One region of the Vibrio sp. TRT 17S01 genome, then DNA from elsewhere that is predicted to be linked to it. Evidence: predicted binding sites of a transcription regulator. Region 1 holds the regulator's gene; the other holds the start of a gene.
The links. Region 1 encodes PurR, which represses purine synthesis genes. Its sites were predicted from a motif close to TNANGNAAACGTTTNCNTNA; they were not measured.
Positions count from the first base shown of each region.

Region 2: the regulator PurR is predicted to act here: its motif matches at 2,504-2,523, upstream of ACQEXS_RS17215 (phosphoribosylaminoimidazolesuccinocarboxamide synthase).

Region 1 covers NZ_JBNJOG010000001.1:192,430-201,636, forward strand. Annotated here, with positions in the region: gene ACQEXS_RS00835 (alpha/beta fold hydrolase) at 41-844, shown strand; gene ACQEXS_RS00840 (DUF2007 domain-containing protein) at 838-1,155, opposite strand; gene ACQEXS_RS00845 (TVP38/TMEM64 family protein) at 1,155-1,847, opposite strand; gene ACQEXS_RS00850 (TfoX/Sxy family DNA transformation protein) at 2,023-2,613, opposite strand; cyclic di-GMP riboswitch class I at 2,722-2,807, opposite strand; gene purR (HTH-type transcriptional repressor PurR) at 2,950-3,957, opposite strand; gene torD (molecular chaperone TorD) at 4,188-4,835, opposite strand; gene torR (two-component system response regulator TorR) at 5,074-5,787, shown strand; gene elyC (envelope biogenesis factor ElyC) at 5,860-6,663, opposite strand; gene cmoM (tRNA uridine 5-oxyacetic acid(34) methyltransferase CmoM) at 6,779-7,561, shown strand; gene mukF (chromosome partition protein MukF) at 7,574-8,911, shown strand; gene mukE (chromosome partition protein MukE) at 8,892-9,207, shown strand, end outside.
Region 2 covers NZ_JBNJOG010000012.1:96,201-104,147, reverse strand. Annotated here, with positions in the region: gene ACQEXS_RS17225 (YjjW family glycine radical enzyme activase) at 1-232, shown strand, start outside; gene ACQEXS_RS17220 (LysR substrate-binding domain-containing protein) at 229-1,146, opposite strand; gene ACQEXS_RS17215 (phosphoribosylaminoimidazolesuccinocarboxamide synthase) at 1,300-2,403, opposite strand; gene ACQEXS_RS17210 (hypothetical protein) at 2,683-3,072, opposite strand; gene ACQEXS_RS17205 (hypothetical protein) at 3,654-4,838, shown strand; gene ACQEXS_RS17200 (VOC family protein) at 5,580-5,951, shown strand; gene ACQEXS_RS17195 (hypothetical protein) at 6,009-6,497, shown strand; gene ACQEXS_RS17190 (MurR/RpiR family transcriptional regulator) at 6,554-7,405, opposite strand; gene ACQEXS_RS17185 (sulfite exporter TauE/SafE family protein) at 7,433-7,947, opposite strand, start outside.

The DNA.
Region 1 (9,207 bases):
CGAAACTCGAATTTGTTAAACCTAAATTATTCGAAAAGATATGTCAGATAGTTTGCTATTTCATAAAACGTTTCTTCATCCAACTAGCTCTGAATGGGTTGTCTTTGTCCATGGAGCAGGGGGGAGTTCGTCTATCTGGTATAAACAGATCAAAGCATATAAAGCTCACTTCAATCTTTTATTGGTTGACTTACGAGGGCATGGAAAATCTAACGAGTTGCTTAAAGGGTTGATGTCTAATCAATACACGTTTAAAGCCGTGACAATGGATATTCTCCGCGTTCTTGATCACTTAAAGATACAGTCCGCTCATTTTGTTGGTATGTCTTTGGGAACCATCATTGTTCGAAACTTGGCAGAGCTTGCTACTGACAGGGTACAGTCGATGGTGTTAGGGGGGGCGGTCACAAGGCTGAATACTCGATCTCAAGTGTTGGTTAAGTTAGGGAACCTATTTAAACACATCGTGCCTTATATGTGGCTATACAGCTTATTTGCTTATATCGTCATGCCACAAAGAACTCAGAAAGAGTCACGCCATTTATTTATCCGGGAAGCCAAGAAATTATGCCAAAAGGAATTTAAACGCTGGTTTATTCTGACGGCTGAAGTGAACCCGCTTATGCGTTACTTTAAAGATAGAGAGCTTCCCATCCCGACGTTATATCTGATGGGAGAACGGGATTATATGTTTATTCAACCCGTAAAAGAGATGGTTGCGGTGCATCAAGAAAGCCATTTACTTGAGATTCCCGATTGTGGTCATGTATGTAATGTTGAGCGCTCTGACGAATTTAACAATCACTCCATTGCCTTTATTCAAAAGCAAATTGTAGCTCAATGACTTTCCGGTAACGCTCCACAGTTCCAACATAAACCAAATTGTGATTCATTCTCCTCCCCGCACAGGTGGCAATACCAGCTAGGTGCATTGCTGTTTCTCTGCGCTTCGTACTCCTCAATAATTGATAGAGCTAAAGTGTGTTTGGATGGGGCAAGTAACCATATATAGGCATTGGTCTCTGGTGATATAGGTAATTCGCCTTGCAAGCTAAAGATACCTTCTCCTCTAACCTCACAAGAGACATTCTGAGTTTTTAAAAGCTCACACAGAATGTGAGCTTCGGTTGGGTTTTTGGCAATGTAGATTTTCACTACGCTTTTCCATTCTCCGCTGAAGGTGAGACGCGAATTTTCGCCATGATCCATTTAGCAATGACTGGGAATAAGCCAAGCAGAGCAAAAGAAACTAAGACTGATGGAGAAACAATACCGGATAGGCTTTCAATTTGCGCAAGCTGTGTACCTGCATTAAGGTAGACGGCCGTTCCTGGGAGCATGCCAAGTTGGCTTACCAAATAAAATCGCAACGTTGTGATTGGTGTTAACCCCATTAGTAGGTTTATGAGGAAAAAAGGAAAAACTGGAATTAAACGTAGAGAGAATAGGTAGAATGCCCCGTCTTTTTCAACCCCATTGTTAATTGCAGTCAACTTATCACCAAACTTACTTTGCACCCACTCTCGTAATAAGAAGCGGCTACTCAAAAAGGCGAGCGTCGCACCGATCGTGCTGGCAAATGAGACAAGCAGTAAACTAGTCCAAAACCCAAATAAAGCGGCGCCAAGCAATGTCACCACTGCCGCTCCAGGAATAGAAAAGGCAGTGATGGCAACATAGGCAAAGAAATAGGTTGTTGCTGCAATGAAGAAATTGTTTTCAATAAAGTTTGCTAGTTCAAGCTGCTGAGCTTTTGCGTTTTCGAGTGTGAGATGTTGGCCGAAATTCATTGCCAGAAATATGATGGTCACAACCAGTAATACACCAAGAATGAGTTTTTTATTCATACAGATAGCTCCCATGACCAATTGGCTCAATTAACAAAAAAAGAAACATAAAAAAGTAACAATAGCATTTAGTTTTAAATGGTAGTACTAAGCTATTAGAACAGGGAGAGGGGCAAAAAATTTCAAATAATAAAAAACCAGCGACGAGCGCTGGTTTTTATTGGTCAATATAGAGTTACTTCAAGCTACTCATTAATTCTTCACGTCGGTTTTGAGGGATCACCGACCAATGAGTGCCTTTAATTGCTCCTTCCAAAGCCCACAGCAGTTCAATGCTGACATCTGAGGAATGAGTCTGCTGAATCGCTTTAAACGCTTCTACTGCGCCTTTCTCTTCCAAATTCTCGACTGAATCAATACCTGCTTTTTTGAGCATGCGCTCTGTAGCAAGTCTTAGGTTAGGAAGATCTTTTAAGCGTTCAGGTTTAGCCTTCGCTTGAGTTGTTTTCTCTTGTTTTGCAACGACTAGCGCTTTTTGAGCTAGAGAGATAATACGTTCTTTATCGTCATACCATGCTTCTGGCATAGCGAAGTATTTAGTGACAACCGGGAAGCCGCGTTTTTTATAAACATAAGGCTCTAACCCTTGAGATTTAAACATTTCCGCGGACTGCTCGTCTGCTCTGATGTGTAACTTATCGTTTACCACCAATGCGAACATAGTGCTGTCTGCGAAAACTCCAAAGCCACCAAACATTGAACGAGATTTTATGCGCCCTAGTTGTTCAAAGAGTCGCATTGAGTCTTTTAGTACTGGTTTATCCATGCTGTAAATTCTCGGTGTATAGTTATACGCCACCAATGCAGGTCCGAGAGATTAGCAAAATAATGCAGATGTATTGTCAGTAAGGAGTTAACAGTTTGCATTTTTGCCATCGGCAACCCCGCTACCTTGCAGTTTCCTGTGTAGGCCGGAGGCTTTGCGTCCCATCCTTTCGGATTGGTTTGCCCTGTGCGTGGCTTAATTTATTCCACTAAAGAATAAATAATATTTGAGGTAAGTATCACACTCTGATGGTCTAAATGTGATCTTAATTCAGATATTTACTTGTTTGTTGTGTTTGGTTGGCAGAAAAAGCCGATACCGAACAGTACAAAGTTACTAGCTATTGATTTTTTTAACAGTATTTCGCTCGACAATTTCGGGATGCATCTCAAAAACACGTTTTTCATGTTCTTTGTCTTTGATTCGTTCCAGTAATATTTCGAACGCGTTTTTACCAACACGGCGCTTTGGTTGGTGAACGGTTGTGAGTGGTGGCGAGAAATACTCTGCAAGTTCAATATTGTCATAGCCAATAACAGACATATCTTCAGGAATGCGGATTCCTTTCTGTTGAAGGCGGCTCATTAAGCCTAATGCCATAGTGTCATTAAAGCAGAATATTGCAGTTGGTTTCTTGTCCATGGCGACAATTTTATCCGCAGCCAATACCGCAGTGTCACACTCAAAGTTACCTTCAAGGATCCAGTCTTCATTGACGGCTAAATTGGCTTCTTTCATCGCGCGTTTGTAGCCTAGAATACGTTCTTGGCAGGCAGCTTTTTCAAAATGGCCACTGAGACAAGCAATATCTGTGTGCCCGTGGTTAATCAGATATTTCGTGGCAAGGTAGCCACCTTCTTCAGAATTGTCGATGATCTTATCAGCTTGCGAGCTTTCTGGGCCCCAATCCATCACTACTTTTGGGATGTCAGCGTGACGATCGAGCATTTCACTCAGTTCTTCTGTTAGGTCAGAACACATCACCAAGATGCCATCTACGCGCTTTTCCGCAAGCATACGAATGTAATCTCGTTGTTTTTCGTAAATACCACCTGTATTACACAGGATAAGTGTATAACCTTGGCGATAGCAGTAACTTTCTACGCCATCAATCACTTCTGAGAAAAACAGGTTTGTAGATTGGGTAACAAGCATACCGATCGTGCGAGTCGTGTTGCATTTTAAGCTACGAGCAACCGCACTCGGAGCGTAGTTTAGCTCCTTGACGGCTTCCATCACTTTTTCTTGAGTCGCTTCAGCAACAAATCGAGTTTTGTTGATCACATGAGAAACGGTGGTGGTAGATACGCCAGCAAGGCGAGCTACATCTTTTATAGTGGCCATAGGTTTGTCCTGTCGATGACTGCCACAAATCTCTATTCTGATTTTAGAATAATTTGGCAGAAAGTATCAGAAACACAAAAACCGCTTTTAAAGAGCGGTTTGTATTTTACATTATTCGTTTTTATCGTTTGCGGTCTCGATTTTAGACCGCCAAATTCTCACTGGCAAATAAAAATAGCAATTAAGCTCGTGCTTAAATCACAATTTAACTAACCATAAAGCTGACTTGATTAGTTACCAGCTAAATAAACGCAATCTAACTCAAGAAATGCAATGGTTAGTTGGCTAATCGCAGCGTAAAAACCAAATTCGTCCAAAGACTGACACTTATCACTAAATTGAGGTGTCCAATTTAGAATGTGTTTCTTAATAAATTGCTCTTGTTCTGCAAGTGCTTCTTCCATGTGGCGCTCTTGTTCAAGCTCATTAGAACGAATGATCAGGTTGCCGAGAAAGTCGAGTTCAATAGCAATATGGTCAGCAGGTTCATTTAGGTTTTTATCGATAGCAATGCCGTGCTGCTCCATGATGGTTTGCATTTCTTTAGCTGGCTCATCATTTAAAAGACCGGATTTACCCACGTACATAGATGCATATGGTAGGGCGGAATCCTTATCCGACTTCAAGAAAATGTCACAAAAGTCTGCCGCTAATTCTAACTGTGCATCTTCGCGATCCATTAAGCGGTTTAGAGCGTCAATCAACTTGTCTGACGCGGTTTTTAAGCTTTCGTTTTCGCCCAATCCAGTCAAAAAAGCGCGAATTTCTGGTGAATGATATTGTTCAATATCTGTTTCTGTTAGCTCTCTAGCAAACACACTTGATAGCCACCAGTATATTTCTGCTCGCTTTTCATTAAACGCCTTGATTTCTTGCATTATGCGCGACTCCTAGTATCGGTATATAGTTAGTTTAACGAATAAAAATGAATAGCGGTAATATGTGTTGTGACAAATAAAGCCCAATTATTCGAAAATATGAACCGTTGGTCGACATTTGTTCTGAATCAAGAAAAAATCACCTTTCTTGATTTTAGAATGATAAAAGCTAGATATGTTACGAATTATGAATAGAATATAACGGCAAATAATTCCATATACAATATGAGTAGTGTAGATGAGCTATCACGTACTAGTAGTTGAAGATGATGCGGTCACTCGCAGTAAACTGGCAGGCTACTTTCAGAATGAAGGTTACTCTGTCAGCGAGGCTGATAGTGGTGAAAAAATGCGCGAGATGCTACAGGCCAATGAAATTGACCTAGTTATGTTAGACATTAATCTTCCAGGAGAAGATGGTCTGATGCTTACTCGTGAGCTTCGCAGTCAGTCTGATATTGGGATTATCCTGGTGACAGGACGCACGGATAGCATTGATAAAATCGTTGGCCTCGAAATGGGTGCAGACGACTACGTAACAAAACCTTTTGAGCTGCGTGAGCTATTGGTTCGAGTGAAGAACCTATTATGGCGTATATCTAATGCTCGAAATGGCTCTGAGCGAGATGACGCGAAGAAGCAAGATGAAAATGTGGTGCGTTTTGGAGAGTGGACGTTTGATATTCAGCGTCGAGCTCTGAGCCGAAATGGCGAACCCGTCAAATTAACCAAAGCAGAATACGAATTACTTGTCGCACTGTCTTCGTACCCTAACCAAGTCCTTAGTCGCGAACGTATTTTGAATATGATCAGTCACCGTGTTGATGCACCAAATGACCGTACGATTGATGTTCTGATCCGCCGTATGCGTGCGAAGATGGAGTTTGATCCGAAGAACCCACAAATTTTCGTTACCGTTCATGGTGAAGGTTACATGTTTGCTGGTGATTAATACCAAGGTATGAATCAAATAATATAAAAAGCCGAAGCATTTGCTTCGGCTTTTTGTTTTTTAATCTATGGATTAAACGTTACTTTGAGAAGATTCCAGCGCTTTTTCTTCGTAATCAGAAGCCCAATCGCGAAGTGTTTGCCAGATAGTTCCAAGCGTTTCATGCCAATAGCGCTCTGTTTGCTCTAAATAACGTGCTTTAGGCGCATATTTTTCCCAAAACTGAGAGACATTACTTTGTGCTAGATAGTTAGTTGGAGCAGGGTAAGGCGTTAGACCCGCGGAGTGAAATTCATTCAAAGCGCGATTCATATGGCTAGCTGAAGTGACAACAACCAGCTTTTTGCGTTGAACAAAGGCTGCAGCTTGTCTTGCTTCCTCCCAGGTATCTTTTGCCGTTTCCAGTAAGATAATATCAGATTTAGATACACCTAAGGCTAAGGCTACTTTTGCCATCATGCGAGCATTACTGACTTCTGAGCCTCCAGCATAGCCAGACAAGATCAATTTTGCGCCAGGGTACATACGTAAAATACGGATTCCCTCGCTCAAACGCATTAACCCAGCGCGGCTGAGTTCAGATGTGGGCGGGATTTTATCGTCCACCACATGACCACTGCCTAGTACCATGACGTAGTCGATCGATTCATCGACAGGGAAAAATGCAGAATATTGGCGCTCCAAAGGCATAAGAAGGCGTGAAGACACAGGTTGGAATGCGATCAAAAAGAGCCCAATGAATGAAAATAATACAATGAAACACCCAGTTTTCTGTTTACGTGTAAACATGATCAGCATTAAGCCAGCGAAACCGATGAAAAGCATCGCAGGTAATGGCATGAGCAAGGATGAAACCATTTTTTTCAGCTCAAACATACTTAAATAGTCCGAAAAAACATCAATTGATTATAAATTTAAGAGAAAGCCTCTTTATTCCTGCTTTCCTTGTGACAGAATAGCAGCACGATTAGTTATGATACCCCAAGCTGCTGTGACTGAAGATCGCAATTTCGACGATATTGCCCACAAATTTGCAAAAAATATTTACGGTTCAGGGAAAGGTGAGGTGCGCCAAGTGATTGTTTGGCAAGATCTTCAGCAAATTCTCTCTGAACTTAACGCTGAGAATAGCTCAATTTCCGTATTAGATGCGGGAGGTGGCTTGGCACAAATGTCGCAAAAGCTTGCTAAGCTCGGACATCAAATCACGTTATGTGATCTATCTTTTGAAATGCTGCAGCTTGCCAAGCAAGATATTGCAAAAAATGGCGTGCTTGAGCAGTATCGCCTGATTCATTCGCCAGTCCAATCGATCTCCGAACATATGGAAGAGCCGGTTGAACTTGTGATGTTCCACGCTGTGATGGAGTGGTTAGCTGACCCGCATACGGCGTTGCAAAAAGTTTTAGAGCAGGTTAAGCCCGGTGGTATTGCATCAGTGATGTTCTATAACCACCATGGCTTAGTCTATAAAAATGTAGTGTGTGGCAACCTACCGCATGTGCTTGATGGCATGCCACACCGGAAACGATTTAAATTACAGCCACAGAAAGGCTTAATTCCAGCCGATGTTTATCAATGGATTGAAGATGCTGGTTTTGAAATCTGTGGTAAATCTGGGATCCGCTGTTTTGCTGACTATATAGGAAATATGGAGTATATGGGGGATTACCAGTTTGAAGATGTACTGGCACTCGAACAAAAATTATGTCGACAAGAGCCATACCTCTCATTGGGTCGATACATTCATGTATGGGCCAAAAAAGAAAAATAAGCAGGAATAACAATGAGTGAGATGACTCAAAACGCTGCTGAACAACCCATCGATGAATTAGTTGGCTGGGTTAAACAGCATGACTTCTCATTGAGCCTAACCACTGAACGGCTGGCATTTCTAATTGCCATTGCTGTTTTGAGCAACGAAAGGTTTGATGAGGAGCTGGGTGAAGGGGAGTTACACGACGCCTTTACCATTGTCACTCGACTATTTGAGGACACCGGGGAAGCTTCTGCATTTCGTGCGAATAACGCCATTAACGAAATGGTGAAACAACGTCTTATCAGTCGCTTCACCAGTGAAGTGACTGATGGTGCAAGTATCTATCGATTGTCACCGCTGGCAATTGGGATTACTGATTACTATGTGCGCCATCGTGAGTTTTCAAAACTCAAGCTGTCGATTCAGTTGTCAATGGTGGCAGATGAAATGGCGAAAGCCATTGAAGCCGCACAAAAAGGTGGCACACCGGGGCATTGGAAGAAAAACGTTTATGGCGTACTAAAGTATTCTGTTGGTGAGATCTTTGATCAAATAGACCTTAACCAACGCGTCATGGACGAGCAACAGCGCTCAGTTAAAGAGCAAATTGCAGAACTGCTAAATAAAGACTGGCGCGATGCCATCAACAACTGTGAAGCACTGTTAACCGAAACGTCCACGACGCTTCGTGAACTGCAAGATACGCTTCAAGCAGCAGGGGATGAACTACAAACTCAAATCCTAGACATACAGGAAATTGTATACGGTGATGATGAGTTAGAGTTCATTGAAGAAACCCTGTTTGGCTTGCAGATGAAGCTCGACAGAATCACCAGTTGGGGTCAACAAGCGATTGATTTGTGGATTGGTTACGACCGCCACGTGCATAAGTTTATCCGTACTGCAATTGATATGGATAAAAACCGCGCGTTCAGCTCTCGTTTGCGTCAGTCTGTCAAAGATTACTTCGATATGCCTTGGTATCTGACTTACGCAGATGCTGAGCGTCTCACCGATCTCCGTGATGAAGCTCTTGTGCTTCGTGACGACGAAGTGACGGGCCATATTCCTCTTGAAGTTGAATATGAAGAGTTCCAACAGGTCAATGATGAGTTGTCAGAACGTATTGGCGATATGCTGCGTGTTCATAAAGAGCAGGGCACGCCAATCGATCTTGGTCTGGTATTGCGTGATTATCTTGCGCAGCACCCACGCACTCATCACTTCGATTTAGCACGTATCGTGATTGATCAAGCGGTTCGACTGGGTTACTCCGAGTCAGATTACAACGCTATCCAGCCAGATTGGCAGGCGATCAACGAATATGGTGCAAAGGTACAAGCAAATGTCATCGACCGATACTAATGAATACATGTCAGAGAATCTGGCAAAAGCAATTTCAAACCCTCTTTTCCCTGCACTGGACAGTATGCTGCGTGCTGGGCGTCATATCTCAAGTGAAGATCTCGATAACCATGCGTTATTGTCTGATTTTGAGGTTGAACTGGCGTCTTTTTATCAGCGATACAACACGGAGCTAGTCAAAGCACCAGAAGGTTTCTTCTATTTGCGCCCCCGTTCTACATCGTTGATTGGCCGCAGTGTTTTATCCGAATTGGATATGCTGGTGGGTAAAGTTCTGTGTTTCCTTTACTTAAGCC
Region 2 (7,947 bases), on a different contig from region 1:
ACTGCATATTCCAAGCAAAAGTGATTTGGATATGGAGGTAGTGCAAGTGGCCCGCCTTATTAACCAATTGCCTCAAAATATAAACGTGAGATTGAATGCATTTCAGCATCATGGAGTGGTGGGGGAAGCATTAAATTGGCCCAAGTGCAGTGAATTGCAAATGGATACGTTTTACCAATCACTACGTGAGTTGATTTCACACCCGATTCTCTTACCCAGCGTATATATTTAACTAACAACCAATAATTGTTGATGAAGCCAACGCAGTGCAGGATGATTTAAACTGGCTTCATTCCAGACTAAGCTGTATCCCACTTGTCCATAGTCAAAGGGTAGTGTTTTTTGTACCAGCCCTTGTGCTTGAAATGCTTTGTCTGCCCAAGCTTTTGAACATGTCAATATTCGATCGGACTGATGGCATAACACAGCACCAGAGCCAAAGTCTGAGACTGAAATCGTCACATGGCGCGAGCGGTACTGTTGGGTCAGGTTTTGTTCGAAGTAAGGTTCATAGAGATCATTATCTTGAATGCCAATGTGCTGGCAAGCCAGATAGTCATCGATTGAAATGACCTCTTTCTGGGCCAACGGATGATTCGGTGACATCAAACAGATCATTTTATCGGTAAGTATTTGTTGCCACATTAGTTCTCGGCTACGTGTTGGGGGCTGGCTAATATCATGCGGTAGTAGCATAAAATCAACTTGCCCTCGGCTCAGTGCATCAAAGTTCATCTGTTCTTTGGCATAAAGCTGAATCTGTTTTGCTGTACTTAATTGCTGGCATATGTGGTCAATTTTATTCGCAAATAACTCAAAGGTACTTTCTCGCATCGATAGTGAGATAGTGCCAGTGTAGGTGTGTGGATCGAACTCACCTTGATGAAGGATCCCGTTCATGCTCGATAGAATACCGTGAATTTGAGGTGCAATGTTTAGAGCAAAAGAGGTGGGTAACAGTAGGGCACCTTCGCGGTAAAAAAGCTCATCATCGAGCTGAACTCTCAACTGAGACAAGGTTTTACTGACACTTGATGGCGTCACACATAGCCTAGCCGCAGTACGGGTAACACTGTTTGTAGAGAGCATAACGTGAAGCACCGTTAGGTGTTTTAAGCTAATACGCGATAGGGCGACAAAATCCATGGTTGGCTACAGTCTGCGAATAAGTGCGCTTATTATATCTTTGTTTGCTCACAAGAGTGATAGCCAAAGAAACAATAGCGTGAGATAAAACTAGATAGTTGCTGCCGTCTTCAACAAAAAACGCCCTAAGTTAGGGCGTTTTAAATATATGAATTAGTCAATTAAACCGTATTGTGAGCCAAGAATGTCGATAATTTCTTGTTTTGGATTATCGCTAAGTTGAATCGGTTGTCCGGTAATTTTTTCTGCGATACCTGTATAGGTTGTCGAGATATCCATTAGAGCTTGAAGCGGTAACTCATTGTCACGAGCAAGTGCTTCGCGCTCAGGCATTCGTTCTTTATTTAACAGAATATCTGGGTCAGGGAAGTGGTTAAGGAGAAACTGGCGGAAGCCTTCCTTGGAATTTTCCACGATCTTACCTGCTTGGTATTCTTCGTTATCCCAAATACGAGAGGAGTCTGGTGTGCCGACTTCATCCATATAAATCAATTTTTCGTTACCCGCTGCATCATGAACATAGCCAAATTCAAACTTGGTATCGACAAAGATTTGATCGACTTTCTCAAGTGCTTCGCTAATGACACCAAAGCCATCGCTCAGTAGCTTCTCGTACAGTGCGATATCTTCTTGTTTAGAGAAATTAAACGCCGCGTAGTTATCTTCAATATTTTTACGAGTGATGTTGACGTCGTCCGCTTCTGGTACGCCAGGAATACCTTTTAGAATGCCTTTGGTAGATGGTGTCATCAATAGGTTGGGTAAGGCTTTATCTCTTTCCAAACCTTCAGGCAATTGAATGCCACAAAACTCACGTTCGCCTTTTTCATAAGCGCGCCACATAGAGCCAGTAATGTACTTACGACAAATAGCTTCGATCATGATTGGTTTTGCTTTTTGAACAATCCAAACCAGTGGGTGAGGGATGTCGAGAATATGGCTGTCCGCTAGGCCATTTTCTTTAAACAGTTTAAACCAGTGATTAGAGATCGCATTAAGCGCAGCACCTTTACCAGGTACGCCTTTTAACTCACCTTCAGCATGCCAAATACAGTCAAATGCAGAAATGCGATCGCTGATCACCATAATTGCGAGTGGTGCATCTGGTGAAACGTCGTAACCCTTTTCTTCAATAAGGCGACGGCTATCTTCTTCAGTTAGCCAATAAACAGAGCGTACTTTTCCACTATGTACAGGTTTGTGAGTGCGAATGGGTAGATCGTCGTTAACGGCGAGAACTTGATTCGAGAGGCTCATGAGGCAATCCTATCAGTCAAACGGCAAATAAACGTGTTTCTTCTCTCAGAAGCACGGATTTGACAGGCATCATACCAGATCTAATCTTAGCTTCCAGATAAAAAGCAAACGATTGCTTAAATTGATTGATGATGTTTCCTATGTTGTACATTTGGTTGATCTAAACGTGTCGTAACTTTATGAGCTATAGGTAACAACATAGAGAGCGAGAAGGGAATGACAAGCAAAAAAAACCTCCCATTTGGGAGGCATAAGACAGTAGTTTTTTGTTGAGCTTAATTAATGGTACTGGGTTTCTCTGCCCTCAACGAAAAAGACTTCACACTCGTACTGCTCACCTAACTGGCGAAGTAACTCCTGATTGACATAATCGATATTATTAGAGGCAACCACTGCACTCGCATTTCCTGACTTAATGGCTTTAATGGCAATTTCCATTTCGCTATGCGAGAGGGATGGTTTCATCTGAATGATGTTTTGACAGCGAACGTTTGAGGCAGAAAGCTGCGCGTAGTCAGGGCGTAAACACTCTGAGGTAAACAAAATCCATTGATGTTGCATCGATAGGTGAGCCCAACGAGACAACGTAGTATCAGCGACATTCATTGGTTGAGTCGGCTGAGCCAGAATATTGTGTTTAGAAAATGTTTGAGTACGTGCTTGCGTCATTTTACTGTCTCTCTATACATGCTGTATGCTTATACAGTAGTTTTTAATTGGTAATTGATCAAGCTTTTTTTTGATGTTTTTTTGGACGATATTGTTCGGTGTTTACAGCTAAAAATATTTAACTAGTTGAAAATTAAGAAAATGAATAACGTTGGGGCAAATGACAATAATTGTACTAAACGTCATGATTGTGAACTTGATCCATTTGTTATTTTGATTGATAGATGGCTTTTTAGTCATGTTTGTTTGCAAGAGCTCAGGGCTGAATTCAAGTTAGGCTGGTTTAAAGTGCTGGTCTAGTGGGGGTGCACGGTTGAATTTTGGTCGAACTGTTTTGGCAAGAGGGTGGCGAGTGACAGCTTTCCTCGTCAGAATTGGAGCGTAATATCTTTTTGTATTTAATGATAATGTTACTAACAATGTTTCAAAACAATTCGACATGCATCTAGTAATTCTGATCCGATCATTATTTTCTCATGCTTACCGTTGAGCGTGCACTAACTACATTCTAAGTTTACAGTTACAACAAAGAGTTAACACAAAAGTAAAGTTAGCAACTTCATTTGAATAAGGATGTGAGGATGGAAATTGGTGGTTACGATGAGTATCGCTACGAGCAGCTTAAAGCGTTAGGGGTGCAAAACCTCGATAAACGCCTTAAGTACTTGAAAATCAATGAAGCAGCTGAAAAAGAGTGTATGGATTCGCTTCATCAAATGGCCTTGAAACTAACACAAGCTTCATACAGTCGCTTTCGGCAAACCAATAACCCAACGATATGGCTTGATATGCTCCGCGAATTCGTTAGCCAATATAAACACAGACAAGAACCACGGAAGATGTGGGGAGTACCTGAAAAGGTACGTCGTTTAGTGTCTTCTCAAGAAGAACAACGGTTATTAGAACAAATTGAAATGGTTACGGCACTAGCGTTTTATACTTATAACTCCAGCCGGATCAATAATGCCATGACAGCATACACAACATCAGGCACGGCGCTTTCAACTAACGATGTGAATGTCTGGAATGCATATAAAAAGTGGAGCCAAAACTCCACAACAATCGCAGATGCTCCTGTTTATCGCCAAATGACGATACCAAGCCCACAAAACTCAGCGTGGTGGAGATACGCAAACGATATGGTGAATGGTGCAAATCCCCGAGGCCCAGTCGGTGTCATTAAGAGCAGCCGCTACATCTCATGCAGTTTTCATAAAGGTTTTATCGAAGGGGCGTGCTTCCCTGAATACAAAAATACCGAAGGCATTTTGAATTTTGTTATCCGTAAAGCAAGAGGAATTAATATCAGTGCTTTTAGTGGATACAACAGTACCAACCAAGCCAAACAACTAGATACTTACGCGAAGATTTCTTTGGGTGTGTTGGAAGATCAAACCGTAAATGGTGTTGTGGATTACGAAAAGAAATACGTCACTGACGTGATCGTAAAAAGTAAGGATTTATGGCTTGAGAAACGACGTATTAAAAAAATGAAAGCAGGTTATGAGAACCTTGCCAAGCTGATGGCGTTGCGGGGACATGAGAGTGTTGTTGCTGTTCAAGCTGAGTTCTTATTGCCGCCTAGTGCGCAGTTGCTAGTTAACAGAATAATTAAGAAACCATCATACCCCGGAGCGGCCAATGTTCCGGTATTAGAAGTACATGCGACGTATGTTGATAGTCAAGTTAGAGAAAGTGGGACACCTCAGGGCTTAGTACCTACTGATCAATCAATGTTCCGAGGGCCTGTATCGCTATACCCATAATAAAAGGAGCTCATTGAGCTCCTTTTTACTCTCTGCTTAGGTTACCAACCATTTTCTTACCCACTAAAAAAGGCAATGCATTGGTATTGCCTTATGTGTTTAGGGGCAGCATCTATTTAATGCGTTAGGTACTCCTCACCCTGACAGTCCTTGATGAAATGCCTTAATACGTCGTAATCATGTTTTTGCAGCTTAATGCTCTCAGTGTGACTGAGTTGAATAGAACGCTGTTTATCGTCACATTTGACGTGACATAACGGTGCTCGGCAGTTGATATTCTGGTTACAAAAACATAAAAATTGACTTCTTAATACGACGACAATTTTTGATTCTTCAAGAAAGGTGTGGTTATTTTTTAGCATAATAAAACATCCAGTTCAGCAAGGGGATTTCCATTCGTATTTTTTGTTTACTTACAGTCTAGATGGCATTTTTGTGATCGAGACATAGGTTTTATGGTTTGTGACAGGTCTCTTGAATAACTTGTTTTTTGATAATAAAAATGTAAGTAAAAAGTTGAGTAGGTTAGTTCACAACAACAAATACTTGAATAATGGTGGCTGAACGTTACGACACTTTTTATTTTCAGATTATTTTGGTTTTAAAACGAGTCCCAAACCGAAAAATAGGTGTTTTATCAAGGTTAATATCACAGATAAATCAATAGCTTCGAAATGATGGTTGCTGATTAAGTAATATGTTGCTTGCTATATTTGTTCCGCAAGAAAGGTAAAAGGCAATATGATCATTAATCATGTCTCTGTTGGCGTAAGAGACTTAAATACGGCAATGTCTTTTTATGATGCATTATTCGCGTCGTTAAACATAAAGCGCTCTCACACCATAGACAATGTTGCAGCATGTTATGGCGAGCAATTTGAATTTTGGATCGGTTGTCCGTGTAGCGATAAAGCAACGTCAGGGAACGGTTCTCATATTGCTTTCAACGCACCAAGTAAGGCTTCAGTTGACGAATTCTATCGTATCGCTATGCAGCATGGAGCGACGTGTAATGGTAAACCAGGTTTAAGAGCGGAATATGCTGAAGGTTATTACGCCGCTTATATCATTGATTTAGATGGGAACAAATTAGAAGCGGTGACTCAGCTGTAATGCTTGGCATTCAAGCAGCCTTGTAGCCATTGTTTTAAAGATATTTTGGGAGATGTGATGATACGATATTGTTTAGTCTTTATCTTCTCGACTCTGATTTTTGGGTGTGCCTCGACACAAAGTGAATCTGTGGTTGAAAAAGTCGTCGTTAGTTACGACAAAGACACACTACTTGGTACATGGAATTGCCAGTCGCCTGATGAGCAGTTCGATAAAATGTTTCAACTTGATGCGACGACGACCTTCTTAGCCAATGGAAAATTATCGGGTCACGCTTTAATGTCTGGTCGAATACCTGACTTTGATGGTGATATAAATATTGAAATTGATATCGCAGGACGTTGGGAGTTAGAAAAGAATAAGTTAAAGCAAGTCATTGATAAATTTGAGGCCACACCATTAAATAACGACTCAAAGTTCTTTGCCTACAACTTACGTAAAGACATAAGAACTGGTAGCTGGACTGAGTACACTATCGCTGAGTTAACCGATTCTTTGTTATTAAAAAAACAACCAAATCAAGAGCAGCAGACGTGTACGAAATGATGTAGCTAACAAGATTTCAGTAATAAAAAAGCCGAACCCAGTGTTCGGCTTTTTTATTATTTTGATGTGAGATTTGAAAAGGTGTTACGGATTCGTTTTAAGGAAGAGGTTGCACTGTCACCCATCAAGGCGGTGACTCTAAAGAACAAAATATCAAACAGCATCATTTGAGATAATTGAGGAGTGATCATGCCTAATTCGTGGTGACGCTCTCGGTAAGCAAATGGCAACACCAGATCCGCCATTTTGGTTGTTGGTGTTTTGCCATAACGAGTGATCGCAGACACCGTGCAACCTGATTGTTGAGCAATTTCGAGTGACTGAAGGACTTCTTTAGTTTGCCCTCGGGTAGTAAAAGCCAGAGCAAGATCGTTTTCCGTCAACATACTCGCGTAGGCACGTTGAACATGCGTGTCTGAATTAAAGAGTACGTTTTTATTAATTCGAATGAGCTTTTGGCAAGCATCAGATGCTACGACACCGGATGAGCCTACGCCAAATAACGCAATTTTTTCAGCGTTGACGATAGCATTTGCAAGCTGGTCTAACACTTCAGGTTCAACAACTTTAATGGAATTTTCAACATTCTTGCTAAATAGATATCCTGCTTTTTGGATCACCTCAGAAGGGGAGTCATCTAAGCGGACGTCGCTGTATAGAATTTCTCCTACATCGTGTTTTTGAATCGCTAAATATTCCAGCTTGAATTCGGAGTATCCTTTGTATCCAAGATGTTGTGCGAAGCGGATGACAGACGCATTACTCACACCACACTGTTTCCCTAGAGCGATGGCGCTAAGTGTAGAGATGTTGTTTTTTTTATCGTTCAGAAGAAATCCAGAAATTTTCTTTTCTGCTTCACTACCATGTACCGATAGTGTTTCCAACCTAGGAATAAGATCTGACATATAGACGCCTGAAATATATGTTGAAGTTTAAAGAATGTTGCTTAACATCATAATCAATATGCTTACACATATCACGCTTAACGTCGTTAAATACAACTTGGCTTCAGAGAGTTGTTTAAGCAACACCGTTGAAAGAGGAACACCAAGCAAAGACCCAACAACCAAGGTAAACGCAGTAGGGATATCACTTTGGCCTCCTTTCGCATAAATGAAAGAAGTACTGGCCGATAAAGCCAATGCAATAACAATAGACGAGCCAACGGCTTTTTTTATCCCGATACCTAGATAAGAATTGAGTACCGGAAGAAGTAACACGCCGCCACCAATGCCAGTCGTTCCTATGATAAGCCCACAAAAAGCTCCCGAACTGGAAGCGCGACGATAAGACCAACTTGATGTAGCAGATAACGGCATTGTTTGCTGCTGAGGGTGTTGGCTTTTCATATATTTGCGCATGAGTGAAAAAAGGGCATAAAACATCATCAACACAATGAGAGCCTGTGTGGTGGTGGAAATCAGTCGGTTATAGTCTTCATGTTGAT